Linked DNA regions of Methylomagnum ishizawai. The protein of the gene in region 2 interacts with the protein of the main gene of each other region in a pairwise test. Links are inferred from orthologs where the notes say so. Each region holds a gene or a part of one and is shown on either strand. Other genes may lie near its edges.

Region 1 (5,457 bases), 4.1 Mb from region 2 along the record:
TAGCGCCCAAGACCACGGGTTGGATCGGGCTGGTGCTGGGCATCAAGACGAGCCCCAATTGTCCGGCTCCGGCCCGGAAGCGCTGGATCAAACGGTGTAGATGCCCGCGCCGCCAGGATTCCTCGCGGGCCAAGCGCAGGGCGGCACGGCTCGCTTCCGCCATAGCGGGCGGCAAGGCCGTGGTATAGAGATAAGTACGGGCGCGCTGGATAAGATATTCGATCAACTCCGCGCAGCCCGCGACGAACGCCCCGAACGTCCCGAACGCCTTGCCCAAGGTGCCGACCAAGACCGGCACCGCGTCCTGTCCCAGGTCCGCCAGTTCCAACACGCCGCCGCCCCGCCCGCCCAGCACGCCCAGGCCATGGGCATCGTCGATCATCAGCACCGCGTCCAACTCGCGGGCCACGGCGGCCAGTTCCGCGACCGGGGCCACATCGCCATCCATGCTGAACAGCCCATCGCTGACGATCAACCGGGTGGACGCATCGCCCGCCGATCCCGCCGATAAGGATTGCCGCAACGCCGCCGCATCGGCATGGGGATAGCGTTTGAGCCGCGCCCCGGACAATAACGCGCCATCCAGCAGCGAGGCATGGTTCAGCCGGTCCTCGAACACGGTGTCGCCGCGCCCGGCCAAGGCGGTGATGGCCCCGAGATTGGCCATATAGCCGGTGGAAAACAGCAAGGCCCGCTCGCGCCCGGTGAATTCGGCCAGTTCCTCTTCCAGGGCGTGATGCGCCCGACCGTGGCCGGACACCAGATGCGCCGCGCCAGCCCCTGCGCCGTAGTCCTCCGCACCGCGCCGCAAGGCCGCGACCACCTCGGGATGATTCGCCAGCCCCAAATAATCGTTGCCGGAAAAATTCACCCGCTGCCGCCCCTCGACCACCACGTCCACGCCCTGCGGACCTTCCAGCACCCGGCGGCGGCGGTACAAGCCATCCCGTTCGAGGGCGGCCAACCGGGCGCGTAATTCCCCGCGCAAATCCATCCTCACTGGACGCCGAGACCCGACATCCGCAGCCCCAAGCGCCGGAACAAGCGCTGATCGCTTTCGGCCACCGGATTGCCGGTGGTCAACAACCGTTCGCCGTAGAAAATGGAGTTGGCCCCGGCCAGGAAGCACAAGGCTTGCATTTCATCGCTCATATCGCTGCGGCCCGCCGACAGCCGCACCCGCGCTGCGGGCATCATGATGCGGGCGGCGGCGATGGTACGGATGAACACGAAGGGATCGAGCTTTTCCGTTCCAGCCAAGGGCGTGCCCTCGACCTGGACCAGCATATTGATCGGCACGCTCTCGGGGTGCTTGGGCAGGTTGGCGAGTTGGACCAGGAGTCCGGCACGGTCGCGGTCGCCCTCGCCCATGCCGACGATACCGCCGCAACATACGCCGATACCCGCCTGCCGCACCCGGTCCAAAGTGTCCAGCCGGTCCTGGTAGGTGCGGGTGCTGATGATTTCCGAGTAATATTCCTCGGAAGTGTCGAGGTTATGGTTGTAGAAATCCAAACCGGCGTCCTTGAGCCTTTGGGTCTGGCCATCGCTCAGCATCCCCAGGGTGACGCAAGTTTCCAAACCCAGCGCCTTGACGCCATCGATCATGGCGCAGACCCGCTCAATATCGCGGTCCTTGGGACTACGCCATGCCGCCCCCATGCAGAAACGGCTGGCCCCTTGCGCCTTGGCCGTCCGGGCGGCGGCCAAGACCTGTTCCACCGGCATCAATTCTTCGCGGGGCAAGCCGGTGTCGTAGCGGGCGCTTTGCGGGCAATAGGCGCAATCCTCGGCGCACGACCCGGTCTTGATGCTGAGCAGGCTGCTGATTTGCACCTGGTTGGGATCGAAATGCTGGCGGTGTACCGTCTGCGCCCGGTAGACCAAATCGTTGAACGGCAGGGCGAACAGGGCCTCGACTTCTTCCACGCGCCAATCATGGCGGATTTCGGCGACCGGGTGGTCGTGCCAGCCTTTGAAGTTTGAGGTGGAATTTTCTCGCATGGGGACTCCGGGAATGATCGTTCGGGCGGCTTGGGCGCGGGTCCGTCAACTCGGCCAGGGGGTCGGCGCGGACAACTGGCCGCGTATTATACAAGAATGGCTGTATCCACCCACTTGCCTGTTATGCGGCGATCCGGGCGAGATGGGCTTGGACCTGTGCCCGGCTTGCGCCGCCGACCTGCCCCGCATCGCCGTGGCCTGTCCGCGCTGCGCCTTGCCCCTGGCCGCGGACGCGCCGCATTGGTGCGGACGCTGTCAAATCCACCCGCCGGTCTACAGCGCCGCCCATGCGCCCCTGCTTTATCACGGCCATAACGCGGCCGGTTTCCTGGTCAAGGGGCTGAAATTCGCCCGGCGGCAAGCCTGCGCCCGCTTGCTCGGGACGCTGCTGGCGGACAGCCTCGCAGGCCGGGCCGATCCGCCCGAAGCCTTGATTCCCGTGCCCTTGCATCCCCGGCGCTTGCGGAAACGCGGCTTCAACCAAGCGCTGGAAATCGCCCGCTTCGTCTCGGCCCGCCTGGAGATTCCGCTCGCGCCGGACGCCTGCCGCCGGGTGCGCGATACCACCGCGCAATCCTCGCTCGACTCGGCCAGGAAGCGGCGGCTGAACCTCCACCAGGCGTTCCAGACCGCGCCGGACCTCGCCTACCGGCATGTAGCGGTGATCGACGATGTCTTGACCACCGGCACCACCGCGACCGAATTGGCGCGGACCCTACGGCGGGCGGGGGTGGAAAAGGTGGAGATTTGGACCTGTGCCAGGGCGGGTTAGCCGGGCTCAATCCATCGAACCGCGCCCAGGCCCGCCGCCCACGGGCCAAGGACCCGCCCGTCAATCCAACCTGTCACAATCGCCTTGGCTATCGGACGGGAAATTGTCTACCATCCTCCCATGGCGGACCCAAAACGCCATCGGATTCATATAGATATAAAAAACATCGCCACCACAGGAAACCCCACAGGAGTCCCCTTATGCGTATCGCCTTCGCCTTGCCCCTCCTCTGGCTGGGCTTCTCGACCGCCCAGGCCGCCGCCCTCGCCGGTCCCGCCGCCAGCTACAACGCCTTCTTGTTCGGCGACTTCACCAGCGCCAACTCCGATACCGAGGGCAATCTGGCAGCAGGCGGGGCCGTCAACGTCAGCAATTACTCGGTGGCTTCGAGGATCACCGGCAATCCCGCCACGTCCCCCAACCCGGCCCGCTTGGTGGCCGGGAACCTGACCGCCAGCAACGGCGGCGTCGGCAGCGGCCAGAACGGCGCGATCTACGCCGCACACGCCTCGCTCAGCAGTTTCACCGCCACCGGCGGCGTGTTCTCGCAAACCCTGATCGATTTCGCCGCCGCCCGCACGCAATACCAAACCCTGTCCACTTATTGGGATTCGCTCGCGGCCAACGGCAGCGCGACCAACAATTACGGCAGCCTCACCCTCACCGGCAGCGACACCGTGCTGAACGTGTTCGACCTCGGCGGCAGCACCATCACCAATACCAACTCCGTCGATATCTACGCCCCCGCCGGTTCCACCGTCCTCATCAACGTCAGCGGCACCGGGCAGACCTTCCAGAACGGCCAAGTCACCTTGCACGGCATCGACCCGACCCACGTCATCTACAACTTCTTCGATTCCCGCTCGCTGAACCTGGCCGGCAGCAAGAACCCGAACGGCTCCATCCTGGCTCCCTGGGCCAGCGTGTCCGGCGGTTACGGGCAAATGTACGGGCAACTGCTGGCCGAATCCTTCAACGGCAACATCGAGTTCCATAATTTCCTGTTCGCGGGCAGCCTGCCCGATCCGGTCGCGGTACCGGAACCGGCGACATTCTGGCTGTTCGGTCCAGCCTTGCTGTGGAGCCTTGGGAAAACCGCCCGGCGCGGCACCCCGGCCCATCCGCCACGGGCATAAAAAAGGCGGTGGTTCCGCGCCAGGAACCACCGCCGAGCGCCACAGCGTAGACAATCGATACGGCCCGGCTTGGAAGGAATGGGACAGGGTTTGCTGATGTCCTGCTGCCGGGCCAGCAGGGTTTGAGCCGACCCCGTCCGACCGGCCCGGCGGCGCGGACCACGCTCCCGCCACCACCGAATTTTGTTATCCTCTGGACAATATCTTCCCGCGAACCCATCGGCGCCCATGCCCAAACCGCCCATGCCCCCCGAGGACTTTGAACTGTTCCGCCAGGAAATGGCCGATGTCGAGCCCTTGTCCACCCCCGGCCTCGCCCTGTCCAAGCCGCGCACCGCGCCCACGCCCGGCCAGGACTACCGGCGCGAAGCGGCCCAGCGCGAAGCCGGGCTGTTCGACGAGAACCAATTGCCCACCGTGTTCGTCGAGCCGCTGCACCCGGAAGCCATCCTCAGTTTCAAGCGCGGCGGCATCCAGAACGGCGTGTTCCGGCGCTTGCAACGCGGCGGCTACGATATCGAGGCCATGCTCGACCTGCACGGCTTGAACGTGGAGCAAGCCCGCCACGAAGTCCACCGCTTCATCCAGGATTGCCTGCGCCACGATGTGCGGCTGGCCCTCATCAGCCATGGCAAGGGCCGCAACAACAAGGAACAACGCCCGGTCCTCAAGAGCTTCCTGGCCCGCTGGCTGCCGATGTTCCCGGAAGTCATGGCCTTCCACAGCGCCCAGCGCTATCACGGCGGGGCCGGGGCGCTCTACCTGCTGCTGCGCAAGAGCGAACGGCAAAAACACAAGACCCGCGAAAAACTCGGACTCGTCTCCGGCAAACCCGAACCATGACCCCCTCCCCCTGCGGCCCCGCGACCACCCCACCCGACCTGGGTTCCCCGCCCTTCCAAGCCGCCGCGCGGTTCGCGCCCGAACCCATCGCCACGGTGGAACCCCTGGGCCGGGGGCTCATCAACGCCACCTTCCTGGTCGCGACCGCCCGTCGCCGCTTCGTCCTGCAACGCATCAACGCCAGGGTGTTCCCCGATCCCGTGGCGATCATGGCCAACCTCCGCATCCTGACCGATCATCTCCGTGGCACCGGGGCCAACACGCCCGCCCACCCCCTGCGCCTGCCCGGACTCCTCGCCACGGTGGACGGCGCGGATTTCCACCGCGACGGGACCGGGGAATACTGGCGGGCGCTGGATTACATCGAGGATTCCCGCACCCTGGCCCGGCTGGACCATCCCGCCCAGGCCGAGGCCGTGGGCCGGGCCTTGGGCCGCTTCCACGTCCTCGCGGGCGGCATCGATCCCGCTTCGATGCGCGATACCCTGCCCGGCTTCCATATCGCGCCCCAATATCTGGCCCGCTTCGACGCCATCGCCGCCCGGCCCCGCCCGGCGGACGGGGCGGCGCTACGGGCGGCCCTGGATTTCGTGGCGGCGCGGCGCGATGGCCTGGACGTGCTGGAACAAGCCAAGCGACGCGGCGAGTTGATTCCGCGCGTGGTCCATGGCGATCCCAAACTGGATAATGTGCTGTTCGACC
Region 2 (8,036 bases):
ACCGTCTACCTGAAAGACAGCACCGGCACCACCATCCTGGCCACCGCCACCACCGGCACCGGCGGTCCCAACAACCAATCCGGCTACTACCAGTTCTCCGGACGTTGCGCGGGCAGCTATCTGGTCGAAGTGGACGCCACCACGGTCCCGGCCAACTTCACCGCCACTACCACCAATGTCGGTGGCGACGCCAGCCTGGACAGCAACAGCCATCCTGCCCCGGTGACACTGGCGAGCGACAGCGGCAGCGACCAAAGCGTCGATTTCGGCTACAAGCCGCCCTGCACCGGCACGCTCGGCAACCTCGTCTGGAACGACCTCGACCGCGACGGCATCCAAGACGCGGGCGAACCCGGCATCAACGGCGTCAAGGTCTTGCTGCTCGACGCCAACCAGAACCAGATCGCGATGGCGATCACCAATCCGGGCGGCTCCGGCAACCCGGACGGCCTGTACCAGTTCACCGGCTTGTGCGCGGGCACCTACTACGTCAAGGTCGACGAAACCACCCTCAACCCCGATCTGGTGGCGAGTCCGGTCAGTGTCGGCGGCAACCGCACGGTCGATAGCAACCCGCAGCCGGCCCAGGTGGTGTTCACCCTCAACAACGGCGGCGACCAAACCCTGGATTTCGGCTACAACTCCCCCTGTAAGGGCAACATCGGCGACTACGTCTGGCACGACCTCGACCGCGACGGCATCCAGGACGCGGGCGAACCCGGCATGAACGGGATCACCGTCAACCTCAAGGATTCCACTGGCGCCATCGTCGCCACCACCGTGACCGGCCCCGGCGGTCCCGGCAGCCAGGACGGCTACTACCAGTTCAACGGCCTGTGCGCCGACAACTACACGGTGGAAGTGGACACCGCCAGCCTCCCGACCGACTACACCGCGGCGCCATCGGTCCAGGGCAACAACACCAACCAGGACAGCAACGGCAGCCCCGCCACGGTCAGCCTGGGAACCGACACCAGCACGGCCCAAGATATCGACTTCGGCTTCCTGTCGCCCTGCTCCGGCGTCATCGGCGACTATCTCTGGGAAGACGACAACCAGAACGGCCTCCAGGACTCGACCGAACCGGCCCTGGACGGCATCACCGTGCAGTTGAAGGACGGCCTGGGCAATATCGTCGCGACCGATATCACCGGCACCGGCGGTTCCACCGGCAAACCTGGCTACTACGAGTTCCGGGGCTTCTGCGCGGGCACCTACACCGTGGTGGTCGATCCCACCGGCCTGCCGCCCGGCTTCGTCCCCACGCTGAACAACGTGGGCGGCAACCGGGGCGTGGACAGCAACGGCAGCCCGGCCAGCGTCACCCTGGCCTCCGACAACGCCAGCGACCTCAGCATCGATTTCGGCTACAAACCGCCCTGCCTCGCCAAGATCGGCAACTACGTCTGGGCCGACAAGAACCAGAACGGCCTCCAGGATGCCAGCGAAACCGGCATCAACGGCGTCACCGTCAACCTGAAGGACAGCAGCGGCACCCTCATCTACACGGAGCAGACCTACACCAACACCAACCCCGGCTATTACCAGTTCAGCGGCCTTTGCACGGGCAGCTATAGCGTCGAGGTGGACGGTTCCACCCTGCCGCTGGGCTATATCCCGACCACCGCCCTGGTGGGCGGCGACCGCGGTGTCGATAGCAACAACATCCCGAGCGCCGTCACCCTGACGACCAACAGCAGCTACGACAGCACGGTGGACTTCGGCTATGTGCCGCCCGCCAACCTGGGCGATAGGGTCTGGAACGACGCCAACGGCAACGGCATCCAGGACGGCGGCGAAACCGGCCTCGTCGGCCTCAAGGTGGAGCTGTACCAATGCACCAGCAACACCCTCAAGGGAACCACCTACACCGGCACCGACGGCCTCTATGGCTTCCCGAATATCGCGCCGGGCAGCTATTACATCCGCGTCTACGCCAACGCCACCTACCCGGTGTTCACCACCGCCAACCTGGGCGGCAACGAAGCGCTGGACAGCGACGCCAACGCCAGCGGCGTCACCCAGTGCGTCACCTTGACCTCGGGCCAGACCTACAACGACCTGGATGCCGGGTTGCAACCGGCCACCGCCAGCCTGGGCGACTTCGTGTGGAACGACGCCAACCAGAACGGCTTGCAGGATAGTGGCGAGGCGGGCATCGGGGGCGTCTTGGTCAGCCTCTATAACTGCGGTTCGACCGCCGCGCTGCGCACCACCAACACCGGCTCCGATGGCAAATACGCCTTCACCGGGCTGGTGGCGGGCTGCTACGAAGTCGGCTTCCAAACCCCAGGCGGCTACACCCTCACCGTGGCGAACGTGGGCGCGGACGACGGCATCGACAGCGACCTGATCCAGACCACGGGTCGCACCACCGCCTACACCCTGGCGATAGGGCAGGCGTTGACGACCGTGGATGCCGGGTTCTACACCAAGGGCTCCAATGGCTGCGACGAGGACGACGACGATAAGGACGGCGATAAATCGGGCGACAAGGACGACGACAAATCCGGCTGGGGCGACAAGTCCGACGACAAGGACGGTGATAAATCCGGCTGGGGCGACAAGTCCGACGACAAGGACGGTGACAAATCCGGCTGGGGCGACAAGTCCGACGACAAGGACGGCGACAAATCCGGCTGGGGCGACAAGTCCGACGACAAGGACGGCGACAAGTCCGGCTGGGGCGACAAGTCCGACGACAAGGACAGCGACAAATCCAGTTGGGGCGATAAATCGGACGATAAGGATGATGACAAATCCGGCTGGGGCGATAAATCGGATGACAAGGACGGCGACAAATCCGGTGGCGGCTCCAGCAGCGACTGCGAACACGACCACGATCCGTGTTCCAGTGGCAACACGGGTTCCGGCGATAAGTACGGCGACGACAAATCGGGCGATAAATCCTGGGACAAGTCCGACGACAAGGACAGCGACAAATCCGGCTGGGGCGATAAGTCCGGCGACAAATCCAGTTGGAACGACAAGGATGGCGATAAATCTTGGGACAAGTCCGATGACAAATCCGGCGACAAGTCGGATGACAAGGACGGGGATAAATCGGGCGCGGGTAGCTGCGGCGATAAGTCCGATGACAAATCGGGCGATAAATCCGATGACAAGTCCGGCTGGGACGATAAGTCCGATGACAAATCCGATGACAAGTCCGGCTGGGACGATAAGTCCGATGACAAATCCGACGACAAGTCCGGCTGGGATGACAAGTCCGATGACAAATCGGGCGATAAATCCAGCTGGGGGGGATGGTATGGCTGGAAACACTAAACCCTAGCTTCGTCCACCATCGGGGCGCGGCTCGACGCCTGTCCCGGAAACCAAGCCCTTGCCCTTACGGGGCAAGGGCTTTTTCATGTCCGCCGCCCAGCACGAGCGGTGCTATAGTTGCCAGCCCTTAGCGAACCCTTTGGACCAACCTATGTGGACGGACGATCCCGATGATTACGAACCCGAGCTTCCCCCCAGCAAATCCCAACTCAAGCGCGACAGCGCGGCGCTACACGACCTGGGCCAGGAACTGATCGAACTCCCCCCCGAGCAACTCGCCCGGCTGGACCTGCCCCCCGGACTCCTGGACGCGGTGCGGCTGGGCCAGACCATCACCGCCCACGGCGGACTGCGCCGCCAGCGCAAATACATCGGGAAGCTGCTGCGCGACCTCGACCCCGAACCCATCCGCCAAGCCTTGGCCGATTTGAAAGTGGTCAGTGCCGACGCCGTCCGCCTGCAACACACCTGCGAGCGCTGGCGCGAACGGATGCTGGCCGGGGGCGACGCCGCCGTGAACGAATTCCTGGCCGAATACCCGGAAGCCGACCGCCAGAAACTCAGGCAATTGGTCCGCGACGGCCAGCGCGAGCGCCAAGCGGGCCAAGCGCCACGGGCGGCGCGGGCGCTGTTCCGCCATGTCCGGGAAACGCTATCGGCGGACGCGGACGCGGACGGGACGGGGGAGTTCGAGGAGGAGGCACCGGAAGCCGATTGACGCGGCCCGGCCTACAAACCCTCGACCGGAACGCCATCCCGGAACAGCACCAACTGATGGGTCCGCAGCGCCGTCCAGGCCTCGTTGTCGGTGAGCGGCAAGGTGGCGATCACCGCGACCCGGTCCTCGGGCGTGGTGAGCTGGCTGAAATCGACGGTCACGTCCTGATCCACCAAATGGGCGCAGCTGAACGGGGCTTGGCGCACCAGATAATGCAACTGGGTCGAGCAATGGGCGTAGAGAGCGTCGCCGTTCGACAGCAGGCAATTGAAAGTGCCATGGGCGGCGATGTCCTGGCAGAGCCGCTTCAGCACCCCGAACAAGGCGATCTCGTCGGGCGGGCCGTTGGGGAATTCGCGGCGGAAGGTGTCGAGGATATGGCAGAAGGCCCGCTCGCTGTCGGTATCGCCCACCGGGCGGTAATCGCCGGACAGCGCGGGCGCGTAGTTTTCCAGATTGCCATTATGGGCGAACAGCCAATAGCGGCCCCACAGCTCGCGCTGGAACGGATGGCTGTTCTCCAGGGCGATGCGGCCCTGGGTGGCTTTGCGGATATGGGCGATGACATTGGTGGAATGGATCGGATAGCGCCGTACCAATTCGGCGACCGGCGATTCGATGGTGGCCTTGGAATCGAGGAACACCCGGCAGCCCCGGCCCTCGAAAAAGGCGATGCCCCAACCATCGCGGTGATGGTCGGTCAGCCCGCCGCGCAGTTGGAAACCCTCGAAGGAAAAACAGATATCCGTGGGGACGTTGCAATTCATGCCTAGCAATTGGCACATGGCGGTGTCGGTCGGGAGGTTGTGGAAAACGCTTACCAGTATGCCACGAAGCGGCCCCGGCCCCGCCCGGATTCCACCCCGCGCCGTCCATCGCTCCCGCGTGGCGGGCCGGGAATGGGGCTGGTACACTCCGGTCCATCGCACTCCAGTCCTCCAGAACGGGACCGCCATGCACATCGATTTATTCAAGAACACCGACAGCGTCGAAACCTTCCCGGCCGGGACGGCGATCTTCTCGGAAGGCGAGGATTCCGACGGTCTCATGTACGTCCTGCTGGAAGGCGAAGTGGAAGTCTTCGTCGGTGGCAAGCCGGTCAACCTGATCGGGCCGGGCGAATTCCTGGGCGAGATCGGCCTGATCGACCGCGGCCCGCGCAGCGCCACGGCCATCGCCACGATGGATTCCAAACTGGCCCCGATCAACGAAAAGCGCTTCCAATTCCTGGTGCGGCAAACGCCGAACTTCGCCCTGGCGGTGATGCGGTCCATGGCCGAACGCCTGCGCCTGCCCCGCGACTGAGCGGAGCCTCAGCCCGGACGGACGGGCAACCCCCGCCCCTTCACCCAGGCATACAAGGCCGGAATCACCACCAAGGTCAGCACGGTGGAGGACAACATCCCGCCCACCATGGGCGCGGCGATGCGGCGCATGACCTCCGAACCCGTCCCCGTCCCCCACATGATCGGCAGCAAGCCCGCCATGATGGCGACCACGGTCATCATCTTGGGCCGCACCCGGTCCACCGCGCCCTCGCGGATGGCGGCGTAGAGATCGGCGGCCCGCAGCGCCCGCCCCTCCCGCCCGCAACGCGCCCGCGCCGCGCCGAGCGCCTGGTCCAGATAAATCAGCATCACCACGCCGGTTTCCGCCGCCACCCCGGCCAGGGCGATGAACCCCACCGCCACCGCCACGCTCAGGTGATAGCCCAAGCCATACAACAGCCACACCCCGCCGATCAAGGCGAAGGGCAAGGACAGCATCACGATCAGGGTTTCGGTCAACCTGCGGAAATTCAGATACAGCAGCAGGAAGATGATGAACACGGTCAGCGGCACCGCCAGCGCCAGCTTGGCCTTGGCCCGCTCCATGTACTCGAACTGCCCGCTCCAGGTGGCGTAATAACCGGGCGGGAACTTCACCCGTTCCAGCACCGCCCGCTGCGCTTCCGCCACATAGCCGCCGATATCGCGGTCGCGGATATCCACGAACACATAGGCCGACAACAGCGCGTTCTCGGTGCGGATAACCGGGACGCCACGCTCCAGGCCGATCCGCGCCAATTGCCCCAAGGGCACCATGGCCCCGGCGGGCGTCGGCACCAGCACTTCCGAGGCGATGCGCTGCGGCGAATCGCGCAGTTCCCTGGGATAGCGCACGATCACATCGAAGCGCTCCCGGCCCTCGACCGTGGTGGTCACGGTCTCGCCGCCCAGGGCCGTGGCGATCACCTCCAGGAAATCGCCGACCCCGAGGCCGTGCCGCGCCAATTGCAGCCGGTCCGGCTCGATATTGAGGTAATAGCCGCCGGTGATGCGCTCGGCGTAGGCGCTGCCGGTGCCGGGCACGGTCTTGACCACGGCCTCGATCTGGGTGGCGAGCCGCGCCATTTCCGCCAAATCCTTGCCGAACACCTTGATGCCGATGGGCGTGCGGATGCCGGTGGACAGCATATCGATGCGGTTCTTGATCGGCAGGGTCCAGGCGCTGGTGACGCCCGGTAGCTGGGTCGCCCGGTCCATCTCGGCGATGAGCCGGTCCAGGGTCAGGCCGGGCCGCCATTGGTCCTCCGGCTTGAGGTTGACCACGGTCTCGAACATTTCCAAGGGCGCGGGATCGGTGGCGGTGGCGGCGCGGCCCGCCTTGCCGAACACCGACTCGACCTCGGGGAAGGTTTTCAGGATGCGGTTCTGGGTCTGCATGATCGCCGCCGCCTGGGTCACCGACAACCCCGGCAGGCTCATGGGCATGAACAGCAAAGTCCCCTCGTTCAACGTGGGCATGAACTCGCTGCCCAACCTGGAGGCGGGATAGACGCTCGCCGCCAGCGCCAGCACGGCCACGGCCAGGGTGAGCTTCTGCCAGCGCAACACGGTCTCGATGACCGGGCGGTACAGCCAGATCAACAGCCGGTTGATGGGATTTTCATGTTCCGGGACGATCCGGCCCCGGATGAACCAAACCATCAGCACCGGCACCAAAGTCACCGACAGCAAGGCGGCCCCCGCCATGGCGAAGGTCTTGGTGAAGGCCAAGGGCTTGAACAAGCGGCCCTCCTGCTCCTCCAGCACGAACACCGGCAGGAACGACACGGTAATCACGCAGAGGCTGAGGAACAGCGCCGGGCCGACCTCCCGGGCCGCCGCGATCATGAGTTCCAGGCGGTCGGCGCCGGGTCCGGCACGTTCGAGGTGCTTGTGGGCGTTCTCGATCATCACGATGGCGGCATCGACCATGGCCCCGATGGCGATGGCGATGCCGCCCAGGCTCATCAGGTTGGAATTGATGTCCAGCCAACGCATCACGATGAAGGCGATCAACACCCCCACCGGCAACATGACGATGGCGACCAGGGCGCTGCGGACGTGATAAAGGAACACCACACAGACCAAGGCCACCACTAAGCTTTCCTCGAACAGCTTGTCGCGGAGGTTGGCGATGGCCTTGAGGATCAACACGGAGCGGTCGTACACCGGCTGGATCGACACCCCGGCGGGTAAGCCGGGCGCGAGTTGGGCCAGCTTGGCCTTGACATGGTCGATCACGTCCAGGGCGTTCTGGCCGTAGCGGGCGATGGCGATGCCGGACACCACCTCGCCCTCGCCGTTCAATTCGGTGATGCCGCGGCGTTCGTCCGGGCCGAGTTCGACCCGCGCCACATCGCGGATCAGGACCGGCGTGCCGCCCTCGGCCTTCACCACCAAATCCTCGATATCGCGGATGCCACGCAGATAGCCCTGGCCGCGCACCATGTATTCGGTCTCGGCCATTTCCACCACCCGCCCGCCCACGTCGCGGTTGCTGGCGGCGATCACCCGGCCCACCTCGCCCAAGGCGATGCCATAGGCTTGCAGCTTGCGGGGATCGACCACCACTTGATATTGCCGCACGAAGCCGCCGACGCTGGCGACCTCGGCCACGCCCTGGGCCTTGGTGAGTTGGTAGCGGAGGAACCAGTCTTGCAGGGCGCGGAGTTCCGCCAAGGAATGTTGCACGCCCAGTACGGCGTATTGATAGACCCAGCCCA

The links.
Region 1: the proteins of B9N93_RS20230 (region 2) and bioB interact in binary tests that used the Escherichia coli proteins (3 or more experiments, as listed by UniProt). The link is inferred for Methylomagnum ishizawai from one-to-one orthologs.

The regions. Positions count from the first base shown.
Region 1 is NZ_FXAM01000001.1:437,425-442,881, reverse strand. What follows is about bases 1-2,925. They hold bioB (biotin synthase BioB), read right to left. Parts: upstream 2,005-2,925; coding sequence 997-2,004; downstream 1-996. Other genes in these bases: B9N93_RS01825 (ComF family protein), read left to right, coding at 2,018-2,776; bioF (8-amino-7-oxononanoate synthase), read right to left, coding at 1-994. Also shown: B9N93_RS01820 (choice-of-anchor A family protein), read left to right, coding at 2,977-3,912; DNA endonuclease SmrA, read left to right, coding at 4,156-4,755; B9N93_RS01810 (phosphotransferase enzyme family protein), read left to right, coding at 4,752-5,457. UniProt on the Escherichia coli protein: Catalyzes the conversion of dethiobiotin (DTB) to biotin by the insertion of a sulfur atom into dethiobiotin via a radical-based mechanism.
Region 2 is NZ_FXAM01000001.1:4,489,050-4,497,085, forward strand. What follows is about bases 2,905-5,874. They hold B9N93_RS20230 (class II glutamine amidotransferase), read right to left. Parts: upstream 4,792-5,874; coding sequence 4,018-4,791; downstream 2,905-4,017. Other genes in these bases: B9N93_RS20220 (SdrD B-like domain-containing protein), read left to right, coding at 2,905-3,288; yjgA (ribosome biogenesis factor YjgA), read left to right, coding at 3,440-4,006; B9N93_RS20235 (cyclic nucleotide-binding domain-containing protein), read left to right, coding at 4,961-5,311; B9N93_RS20240 (efflux RND transporter permease subunit), read right to left, coding at 5,320-5,874. In the rest of the region: more of B9N93_RS20220, read left to right, coding at 1-2,904; more of B9N93_RS20240, read right to left, coding at 5,875-8,036.